DNA from 3 places in the Paenibacillus sp. FSL H3-0457 genome. Region 1 is predicted to be linked to each of the others. Evidence: riboswitches for the same ligand, from Rfam matches in the RefSeq annotation. Region 1 holds a riboswitch; each other region holds the start of a gene.
The links. A riboswitch is a leader RNA that binds a small molecule or an ion and turns the genes downstream of it on or off. The one in region 1 is predicted to bind cyclic di-AMP.

Region 1 (3,845 bases):
CCTTCAACCAAGAAGGTTGCACTGACTTTTGATGATGTACCTGATCCACGGTTTACTCCACAAGTACTGGATGTATTGAAGAAGTACAATGTCAGAGCTACATTCTTCATCGTGGGTAGTCGTGCTGAGAAACATCCGGATCTGGTGAAACGCATTGTTAAGGAAGGGCATATGGTTGGTAATCACAGCTACAATCATCCTGAATTCAGTAAGCTGTCGATGAATGCCTTTCGCAAACAAATTTTACATACCGGGGATATTATTCAACGTTTGGCGGGTTATACGCCCAAGATGATTCGGCCACCTTATGGAGACATTAATGAAGAACAGCTGAGATGGGCTGCCAAACAACACTATAGCATTGTGAACTGGAACGTAGACTCCCTGGACTGGAAAGGCCTTTCAAAGGAACAGGTGAAAGATAACATCCTGTCTGCCGTGAAACCTGGCTCCATCGTTCTGCAACATGCTGGAGGCGGTGTAGGGTCAAACCTGAACGGCACGATTAAGGCTTTGCCTGAAATTATTGAGGAACTACGTAATCGGGGATATGAACTGGTCACCTTGGACGAAATGCTGGGATTGCCAAAGGCCAAAGATTAGGATGACCGTGATAACAAATAATGAGAATATTAAAAGGGTGCTGTTCAATCGCGAATTAGCGACTGGCAGACACCCTGTTTGAATTCATTTTAAATGTTATTTTCTCTCTACTTCAGAATGTACAGCTCGATATCCTGAAATCCAAATGTGCTTACGGACTGTTTGCTACCCGGGATGAAGATATCAATCCGGTGACCCTTGATTGCACCGCCCACATCACGTGCTGTGGCTACAAAAGCTTGTTTTGGCAATCCTGGATGGCTGTGACCAGTTACCAGTACTTTGGTTCCGAGTGGAATTACACTTGGATCAACTGCAATTGTGCCCAGTTCAAGGTCATTTCCGAAATAATCGACTGCACCCCATCCTCCATTTTCAGACGGATCTGCAGAGTATGCCGTTGCTTTTACGTTCACAGCTTTGCTGTAATCGAATGTCTTACCCCAGGCTTGAACCACTTTGTTATCTGCGTTAACGTCCAAACTTGCTGTGGTAACCGTTTTGGCTGGGGTCTTGCTCTCCGTTGCCGCAGCGGCTGCAACATTGTTTGCCTTACCGGGAATCGTAATTTTCAAACCACCATAAATGTTGTAAGCCGAAATGTCGTTGTTTGCTTTAACCAACGTGTTGAGTGCTACTCCATATTGTTTTGATAAGGTGTAGAAGGTATCCCCTTCTTTGGCCACATGAACTGAATCGGCGTGAGCCGGAACGGCTTGAATGAGCATTGCTGTTGTCATTAATGCTACTGCTGTTTTGGCTATACGTTTCTTGTTAATCATGGTCTTCCTCCCTCATTATGCCTGCGAAGTTAGTTGTCGGATTCGGATGAGGAGCCACCCTATAGGTTCTTCGTTACATTTGAAACGTTATGTACCCCTAATTCACCCCAAGCAGTGTGCTGTAGATCTTCCCCCTGCACAATCTGCATCGTTACATCCCCCGCACTCCCTGTCCGGAAGTTTCGGCAGAGTTCAATATATCACAATTTTGTAACCTGAACTTGTAGTAATTCTTACCAAATGGTTTTTAGCATGTAAGCATTTGTAAGAATACTGGTTAATTCAGAAAATTTTGTTGACCCGATTCCTTTATATTTGGTAACAGAATAGTTACTTTTCCGAATGCTTACGCGATTATTATCCATAAAAAATAGCGTTACCGACTCGAAGTCAGTAACGCTATTTAATCACATCGTTTAGAGTACTTTGGCAAGAAAATCACGTGTACGTGAATTTTTTGGAGCTCCAAACACCTCATCAGGTGTTCCCTCTTCCACAATAACCCCGCCATCCATGAACAGGATTCGGTCTCCCACTTCACGTGCAAAACCCATCTCATGGGTTACGATGACCATTGTCATCCCGCCTTCTGCAAGACGTTTCATGACATCCAACACTTCACCGACCATTTCGGGGTCCAGTGCCGACGTAGGCTCGTCAAACAGCATCACATGCGGCTGCATGGCCAATGCTCTAGCAATGGCGATCCGCTGCTTCTGTCCACCAGACAGCTGATTCGGGAATGTATCTTTTTTATCGTACAAGCCCACGGTGTTAAGCAGATCAGCGGCGATTTTCTCCGCTTCCTGAGTGGATTGTTTCTTCACTTTAATTGGAGCAATCGTAATGTTTTGCTCTACCGTTTTGTGTGGGAACAGGTTGAAGTGCTGGAACACCATGCCCATTTTCTCACGAGTTGCGTTAATGTTATGCTTGGGGTCCGTGATTGACACGCCTTCAAAATCAATCTCTCCTGAGGTAGGCTGTTCCAGCAGATTCAGACAACGCAAGAAAGTACTTTTACCTGAACCGGAAGGACCGATGACCACGACAACCTCACCTTTGCCAATCGTCACGTTAATGCCCTTAAGCACATCGTTATTTCCATAAGATTTGTGTAATTGTCTAACGTCTATCACTTGCACTCAACTTCCTTTCCAGTCGTCCCAGCAGCTTGGACAAAATGAACGTCATTACAAAGTAGATGGCTGCTGCAATCAAAAATGGACTCAAGCCTTGGTACGTAATGTTCTTGACTACACTTGCCTGATACATAATATCCACCATACCGATAACTGAGATAATGGAGGATTCTTTGATGATAGTTATGAATTCATTACCGATCGCTGGTAATACAGCTTTGAAGGCTTGTGGCAATATGATATAACGCATCGCGGCGCCTCTTCCCATACCTAATGAACGCGCTGCCTCCAACTGACCACGATCCACACCTTGGATACCTGCACGGAAAATCTCCGCCAGATAGGCACCACTATTGATTGAAAGTGTAATGATACCTGCCTGAAGTGCAGTGAAGTTAATGCCAAAGCTCAGGGAAAAACCATAGTAAATAATCATCAACTGTACCAACATCGGTGTGCCACGGATCACTTCAACGTAAGCCGTACCGATCCAGCGCAAGATTGCAGCGTCATGCAAACGGAACAAACAGATGATCAATCCAATAATTACCCCGAAGATAACCCCAAGTGCAGACAACAGAAGTGTGTATCCTACACCTGTAGCATAGAAACTTTTGTACTCCCAGAATACTTGGAAAATATTTTGTGATTTGTTCGCTTTATCCGCCATCAAGAGGCTGGCGTCCGTCACCATCTGATTGATTTTATCTTCACTTTTCAGTCGCTCCAGTGTTCCATTTACTGCAGCTAGCAGCTCGGTATTACCTTTACGAATCCCGATTGCCGCTTCTGCTTGCTCTTCGTCTGGAACAGCAGCAGCAAGCCCAATGATATCGTCCAGATAACCTGCAGCAACGGTATCTTCAACGATTGCCGCGTCAATGCGTTTTGTTTGCAGTTGAAGCACGATATCCGAGATTTTATCCAGCGCAGTAAGCTTCGCTCCTGGAATACTCTGTCCGATCGTTTCCTGAATGGAGCCTTTCTGCACGCCAATCTTCGCATTTTCAAGTTCTGCCATGTTTGGATATTTGTCTTTATCCACATTGCGAACCATAATCACTTGTTTTGATTTATAATAAGTGTCGGAAAAATCGATACTTTTCTTCCGTTCATCCGTCGGCGTCATACCTGAAACCACCAGATCAACACGCCCGCTCTGCAATGAAGGCAGAAGACCGTCGAAGCCCATATCCTCAATCACAAGCTCAGCGCCAAGATCTTTGGCAATCTCTTTGGCGATCTCAATATCGAAGCCAACGATTTCATCTTTGCCATTAATCACTTTATGGAATTCATATGGTGCAAAATCGGCACT
Region 2 (3,845 bases), 3.1 Mb from region 1:
ATTTGCAATCTCTTCGTCCTGCAGTTTGCCCTTGAAGGAAGGCATACCACCTTTACCTTTGACAATCGTAGAATAGATCTTCTCCAGATCATCCTGGCTGCCGATGTTGGCCAGAGCAGGTCCTACGCCACCTTGAAGCTGATCCCCGTGACAGGAGATACAATTGGCTTTGACCAGTGCTTCAGCTTGTCCGGCATCCAATGTGACTTCCGGCATGGTTGGCTTGGCTTCTTCAGCCACTTCTTCTTTCCCTGGAAGCGTAAACATTAAAACAATAGCTAAAGCGCATGCTGCAAAAAATACTCCGCTCATGATCCATTTGTGCATCCCTTATGTCCCCTCCAGAATGAAAGATCATCTAACCTGAAACTATCCATATCATTATAACGGAACCTGTACTGACATCATAGCATTTTGTGGGAATTTTTTGAACTAATCACATAACAAGGGGCAAATTTGGTTGTTTTGCAATGGATTCTAACCGCGAGGCCCTTCATAAACCATACAGTGAAAGGGCTTCAAGCCGCTTGGGGTCTGTCGTTCGTATGTATCCTGGGTGACAAATCCACTCTTCAGATAGACTTGAATGGCACGAGCATTCCAAGTGAGTACTTCCAGATCAATCTCATTCGTGGGATTTCGGCGAATAGCTTCCTGTACAATGGCAGAGACAAAAGCTGTCCCTTGACCCTGACCACACAGCTTTGGATGCATGCCAAGGCCAATCCGGGTTACCCCTTGAAGTGGGAAGTATTGAGCAAACCCACATATACGATCGTTCTGATCCAGGACGATCGCATATTGCTCCTGCCGCAGCTGTGCATCTCCGAATTCCACTTCCAGAGCTTTCATCTGCTCCCAGGGGAGCCAGCTGTAGATATTGTAAGGCGGATCATACTGCCAACTGCAGATAAGCTCCGCATGTTCTTCTCGCATGGGTACAACGTGAAACGTCACAGGGGTTTCCTTCATACACCTGCATGCTCCTTTCCTTGAAACAGAACTCTTTGTCCACTCTACAAAAGTGATGTTCATTTAGCAAGTCTTCCTTCCCAAGAAAAAAAATGAAACAAAAGTTCCGGTAATTTCGTTTATATTATAACGGGATGGGTAAAAACATCATAAGGGCACGGACGAACGAACGCAAAATGAACCTGTTGATGTCGCAGGATATGCCCCGAGTATAACTTGCAACATGAATAAGGATTGAAGCACAAAAAAACCGCCGGATACATTCCTGCGGAGAATGTACCGGGCGGTTCTGTTATGCTTCTTGCTTCGTTCCAGTATGGTTAATGGTTACAGCATCATGTTGCTCAGCTTGTCCCTAGTCAAGGGCCAGTGATTCATATGCGTCCGTGCTCATAATCCGTTTTGCGCCAACATAACGATTGGCCCAATAGTTTTCACTCAATGCACTGATCGTAACACCTTTGGAAGAAGAGGAGTGTGCGAACTTTCCATCCCCTACAAAGATTCCTACATGAGATACGCCTTTACCTGTTGTATTAAAGAACACCAGATCGCCAGCTCTCATTTCCATGCGGGATACGGAATCGCCCATGTCGAATTGGGAACTGGATTGGCGTGCCAAATCAATACCCAACTTGTCGAATACATACCGTGTAAATCCGGAGCAGTCAAAGCCGTTGAGCGTTGTTCCCCCACTTTTGTATGTAGTTCCCATTGCTGAATCAATTACTGTGTCCATCTTTGAATCTGCGAATGCGCTACCTGCACCAAGCGATAAAGCGAATGTGATGCTAAGTACAGCTGCGGTTAATTTCTTCTTGAACAAGAGATATTCCCCTTCCAATGCCTGCGAGGTTAGCTTAAGGATTCGGTTGAAGGTCCCCTATGATCCCTCTGTAGCAAGATCAATTCACCCATAACTGGTTCCCCCGCTTCCCAGGTGCCAGGAATTTGGCTATGCTAGTTATGCACCTGCGAAATCAAGAAATGACGATTTAATTTTAAGTAGTTACAAATATGAATGTAAAGATTACAAAGTTGTTACTAAAAACTCACTGCGATTATTGTAACAGAGGAGTACGGCTTTGGCAACGTTTAGCAACAAATTTAGCAAAAAAAACCTCGACCTTTGACGGGGAAAGGTTGAGGTTTGCCTATTTATAAGTACATATTAGGCCATGAGTTTAACATGTGATGGTAACAATTTTTAAACTATCTGCTCTCACCTTTGGATATTTTGGACTGCCATAATCGGAAATGGCTGCATATTTTCCACAGACTCAATAGACATCTGGCAAGTGGATACGTCTGTTGTAGTATAAGTCCGGTCAGTCCCGTTAATAACCATGAGGCTGTAGTGAATGCCCCAAAGACGAGCAGGTGTACTCCGCCCAGCAGTAATGCAATGCCGATTACAGCGATGAGATGACGCAGTGCAATCCAGAGGGCTTTGAGGGTACCGTGAGCCCCGCCTTCTCCTTCTGGTGCCGAAACACCGAACTGCATGTAGAGTATGACATGGTGGATGATCCAACCATATACAACCCAGGCAGCAACATAAGGTATACCAGGCAACAGTAATTGAAGGGAATGAAATCCGTCCATGAGAATCGAGTAGAGCTTCGGTATGAGCCAGTAGGCGGGCAGAAGTATCAATAATGTACGTATGGTGTGGAGCAGCAGCATCGGTTTCCACAGATTTTTGATTCCGCGGACAAACGGAATGCGCTCTTCTGTAGAATTAAAGTGCTGAAGTGAGTAGAGCAGTCCTGCCTGAATGAGGGGGCTGATCAACATGCGAACCAGCAGCATGCCCCCGAGAATCCATAGATAACGATGAACCTCCGGATGGGTAGACAGGTTAAGTTGACTTTCCATTTTGAACAAAAGAGTACTCAGCTCACCGGCATCAGCATCTGGATAGCGAAGGAGTAGTGGGATGACCGCCGATTGTACCATTCGATAGAAGAAATATCCCCAAATGAGTTGATAGAGAAATAAGAGTGCGGCAATGAACATATGCTGACGGACGAGAAACCAGCCTTCACGTATTTTCGCTTTCACCGTTTCCACCTCACCATGACAGACCTCCGAATATGGCTTCTATTAGTTTGGTTACACTCATGCTCCAGCGGGACTTCGCCCGCTCATCCAGTCCGGATTTCAGGAAATTGTTCATATGGCGGTTCTCCAGCACGATCGAGTACAGGGGATCGGTCATGGCCCAGGATACGGGGGATGTGTGAGTTAATTTATACGTGATGCGATCTTCTTTGCCATTCCATTGCTTGGTGAGGATATGTCCGTCTTCAAAAGCAATGCGAACAGGAACGGCGCTGTAATCACTGCCTTTTTTTGCAATTGTCACGGATGACTCGTACAATGTTTGACCGTCTTTCTGTACGGGCGTAACACGAATCTTCTCTACAGCAAAGTCAGCCATCCCGTTACCATAGACATATTGGTCAAAATAATCAGACCAGGAAGTGCGGGTCACTTGTTCCACAATTTTCTGAAAATCAGCCGAAGTGGGATGTTTGAAACGGTACTTCTTCACATAGGTAGAGAGAATACGTTCCATCTTTTTGGTACCGACTTGATGTTCGATACCAAGCAATACAAGCTTGCCACGTGTATAGACATTGGCTGCATACTCATTCTGTGAATCAAACTTCCAGGATTCTTGTGTTAAGGATGAAGGAGACGTAATCAGTCCCGATTGTACCGGCAGATTCGGAATCAATCCGTATTCCTGCTCCATTAGTTTGTCTTCTGCATAAGAGGTGAACCCCTCATCCAGCCAGGCTTCCTCGAATTCGTTGCTGGCAACCATGCCGTAGAAGTACTGGTGTCCGATCTCGTGGACTACGGTA
Region 3 (3,845 bases), 1.6 Mb from region 1:
TTCGGCGTTGTGGTCGAGAAAAGTTTCCAGGCAGGGGCACGCACGATTCGTGAACAGGGTATTCCGGTGGAAGCCTTGGTACGCATTCGTTCCCTGAACGATGGTACGGTACAATTTGACGATAACGAAATGTGACATTTTAAAGGAATAGGGCCTATTTTTTGAACTATGCCTTTGCATGACCGCCGATTTCATTTATAATGGGGTTATGTTAGGGAGAGGAGGCAACACCATGGGGAACCAACCGGCAACAGAACAATTTTTTAATGATAAGCTGGCGGAATCGAAAGTTCATTTTGAACGTGCCCTGGATTGTAAACATACGGAATTCGATGACCTTTATCCCTATATGATTGAACATCCTCAATTTTTCTGGTACAAACGCTATGTTGCCTGGTCAGAATTACTGACGATTGTAGGCTTGTGCGAAGAGTTGTCCTTCTCTTGGAAAGAACAATTTACACCGCATCAAGTGGAGTACCTTGAAGAACGTGTGATGTCCGCCAAAGTGCTTGATTTTTGGTTCGAGAAGAACGACAGCAAAGAGCACGCGCAGCGGTAACTTTCAGTCGGGACATAATTTCGAATGACATGACAGTCCAATACAGTCACGTGAGACCTAAATGACTTTTCATTTAGGTCTCTTTTTGTAAATAAATTTGAAATATAGGAGCCATGAAGATGATTAGTGATACAGAATTGGACGCCCTGCGTCTGTCAGGTGAGAAAGTTAGAGTCGTACGGGACGAGCTGGAATCGAACGACGTGAAAGGGATTGTGGTTGCCTGGGATGGCGAGCAGGTACTTATCCGTCGTCAGAATCGACGTGTCGTTAAGCTGGACCGAGGTTACAGCTATCAGCTGTTCAGCGAGCCGCGCCAGAGTCCACTTAGTGAGTAACAGCTGATAATTATGGCAGGGCCATGAGCTTTAAATGTTTGGAATTACCATGATTTCTTGGCATAATTGGCTCACTCGGGAGAGAAGATAGGTACAGTGAGGAAGATCTGTAACTATAGCCGAGAGGGTGTGCTACAAGCCATGACATTGATGAATGATAAAGTTCATGCCTACAAGGATCAGATTGGAGCATTAAGCGATGTGCTGCCAGGTGTGGTGAAGTCGTATCATGAGTTTACCGGAGAATGTTTCCAACCTGGTGTGATTGATGCGAAGACAAAACAGCTAATTGCGCTTGGCATTGGATTATTCGCCAACAATGAGGTATGTACCTTCTACCATGTAGAAGAAGCCCGTGCTAAGGGCGCAACAGATCAGGAGATTATGGAGACCGTAGCCGTGGCTGGAGCTGTTGGTGGAGGACATGCCCTGTCTCAGGGTGCGATGCGAGTGCAGAAGGCGCTACATTAGTAAGCAATGCAACATACATTTTTAAGTGCAAAAAAGGCATCCGGTTAATAACCGATGCCTTTTTGTATGTGAATCACATTTTACCTAACATTTTATCATACATAAACTGTCCAGTTACCCGACGTGCTGTTACATAACGATCATTGAAGTATGGATTCGATAACTTCGTGATGCTTACACCTTTACTGCTGGAGGCATGAGCGAATTGTCCGCCGCCGATATATACACCTGTATGTGAAATGCCTTTGCCTGTTGTATTAAAGAACACCAGATCACCTGTCCGAACATTGCTCTTGGATACGGGAGTACCTGCTTTGGCTTGCTGCTGCGAAGTACGTGGTAATTCAATGCTGTATTTGTTGAAAAGATATCTCATAAAACCAGAACAGTCGAAGCCGGCTACAGTTGTGCCACCCCATTTGTAAGGAATACCTGTCATGTTGTTCACTACGGAGTTGATACTGCTTGCCTCTGTGCTTGTTGCCCCGGATGTAAATAATACAGCTGCTCCAAAAATGGAGATAATCAGTTTTTTCAAAATCAATGTTCTCCCTTCGATGCCTACGGAGTTAGCTAAGGGTTCGGTAGAAGGTTCCCTATATTTCCTATGTATAAGAATAATTCACCCAAATTGGTTCCCCCGTTTTCAAACATGAAACTCGGCAATGAATAATTAAGTTTTTGTAACTATTTGAAACTATATTGCATAAATGCGTAATTGTCAAACCCATTTAAAACCCTTCGTAATACCTCAATGTTAGCGGAATTAAGGTTTTTATATGAAAGAAGGGATCAAGTTTGGGTATCATTCATGACAAAAACGTCATTATTGGTTCGTTTAAGACGAATTTGGATAAATAAATAGGTTTGTCATGAGTTAAAAGAACTATCCCGTTATGTAGAATTAGAGAGATTATATTCATTAAGTTGCATATATTGACAAAAATCGATTTTTTGCATATTATCTGATTATCCAATCCACATATTGGATGAAAATTGATTTTATTATGCGATAAATACAAATAAAGGAGGTTTGGGGCGTATATCATACGTAAAGTAGAAGTGGAAGATTTATAAAAACGAACATAGGAGAGTGTTACATTTGAAAGCGAAGAAAATAATTACTTTTGTCCTGGCATGTACGATGGTGTTCTCAGTAGTTGGAATGGCAGTTCTCCCTGTAGGGACGGTATCTGCTGCAGATGCGTCGGGTACTACAGCGAGTATTTCTGATATTTTGAAGAACCAGCTGCCGGATGGAGGTTGGAGAAAAGATTATAAACAGACAAGTGGAGAGTGGGCAAAGTCCACGATAGACAACAAGGCTACATACTCAGAAATTAGAAGATTGGCGAAGGAATTTAAAAAGACGAATGATCCGCGTTACTCCACAGCTGCAATCAAAGGAATTAACTTTTTGATCAACATGCAGTATTCAAACGGCGGGTGGCCACAAGTTTACCAAAGCTCCGGATACCACAAGCACATCACTTACAATGATGATGCCATGATTAATGTAATGATCATGCTGGATGAAGTAGCAGCACGCAAAGGTGATTTCTCATTTATCGACAGCACACTTGCTAACCGCAGTAAAAATTCAGTTGCCAAAGGTGTGGAGGCGATTCTGAATACACAGGTCGTTTCAGGTGGTAAGCTGACAGCATGGGGACAACAACATGATTCCAGCTCTCTTAAACCAGCGAGTGCAAGAATCTACGAAGTGCCATCGCTGACAGCTGGAGAGAGTGTAACGATTGTTAAATTTCTGAAAACCAGACCTGCTAACGCTAAAATTACCGCATCCATTAAAGGAGCGGAGGTTTGGTTTAACAAAGTGAAAATTACGGGTTACAAGTATGAAAGAGCTAATGGAGATAGTAAAATTATCGCTGATTCCAAAGCTGCACCAATTTGGGCACGCTTCTATGAGATCGGAACGGATAAACCAATCTTTATTGGTCGTGACGGGGTAGTTAAATACAAATTAAGTGATATTGATAAAGAAAGAAGAGGCGGTTATGCATGGTATGGCAACTGGCCTTCCAAGCTGTAATTTGTAGTATGCTTCCGTATTAATGAACCAAACTATTAGCAGCAGTTAAAGGTAAAGCCCGAATCGACATGGACGTCTGATTCGGGCTTTATTGTTATTATTTTCAGTGTTGACATGATAGATTACGCATGATATATTATTTCTTGTCGCCGATATTGATGACGGAGATATAATATGCGGTCGTGGCGGAATTGGCAGACGCGCACGGTTCAGGTCCGTGTGGGCTAACCCCCGTGGAGGTTCGAGTCCTCTCGACCGCATCTAAAAAAAGACTCCTTAAGCTAACGCTTAAGGAGTCTTTTTTTGCATTTTTTGATATAACACTAACTTTAGTGATGAGTATTCAACAGGTTAGTGCTTAGCTGCACGTACAGCAAATGTCTTCCATCAGCCATACGGAACGTTTATTGTGCTGCGG

Region 2: it holds a riboswitch for cyclic di-AMP, as region 1 does, so the genes downstream of both, MHH25_RS00530 (C40 family peptidase) here and MHH25_RS17550 (3D domain-containing protein) in region 1, are expected to answer to the same signal.
Region 3: it holds a riboswitch for cyclic di-AMP, as region 1 does, so the genes downstream of both, MHH25_RS10645 (C40 family peptidase) here and MHH25_RS17550 (3D domain-containing protein) in region 1, are expected to answer to the same signal.

What each region holds. Positions count from the first base shown of each region.
Region 1 is NZ_CP150283.1:3,968,009-3,971,853, forward strand. Features, by position in the region: gene MHH25_RS17545 (polysaccharide deacetylase family protein) at 1-603, shown strand, start outside; gene MHH25_RS17550 (3D domain-containing protein) at 711-1,385, opposite strand; cyclic di-AMP (ydaO/yuaA leader) riboswitch at 1,388-1,583, opposite strand; gene MHH25_RS17555 (amino acid ABC transporter ATP-binding protein) at 1,802-2,524, opposite strand; gene MHH25_RS17560 (ABC transporter substrate-binding protein/permease) at 2,511-3,845, opposite strand, start outside.
Region 2 is NZ_CP150283.1:108,250-112,094, forward strand. Features, by position in the region: gene MHH25_RS00520 (cytochrome c) at 1-327, opposite strand, end outside; gene MHH25_RS00525 (GNAT family protein) at 478-972, opposite strand; gene MHH25_RS00530 (C40 family peptidase) at 1,328-1,762, opposite strand; cyclic di-AMP (ydaO/yuaA leader) riboswitch at 1,802-1,939, opposite strand; gene MHH25_RS00535 (hypothetical protein) at 2,185-3,036, opposite strand; gene MHH25_RS00540 (M1 family metallopeptidase) at 3,047-3,845, opposite strand, start outside.
Region 3 is NZ_CP150283.1:2,350,535-2,354,379, forward strand. Features, by position in the region: gene MHH25_RS10625 (xanthine phosphoribosyltransferase) at 1-135, shown strand, start outside; gene MHH25_RS10630 (hypothetical protein) at 233-562, shown strand; gene MHH25_RS10635 (hypothetical protein) at 682-900, shown strand; gene MHH25_RS10640 (carboxymuconolactone decarboxylase family protein) at 1,042-1,371, shown strand; gene MHH25_RS10645 (C40 family peptidase) at 1,445-1,909, opposite strand; cyclic di-AMP (ydaO/yuaA leader) riboswitch at 1,915-2,046, opposite strand; gene pelA (pectate lyase) at 2,465-3,427, shown strand; tRNA gene MHH25_RS10655 (tRNA-Leu) at 3,604-3,687, shown strand; gene MHH25_RS10660 (carbohydrate-binding protein) at 3,832-3,845, opposite strand, start outside.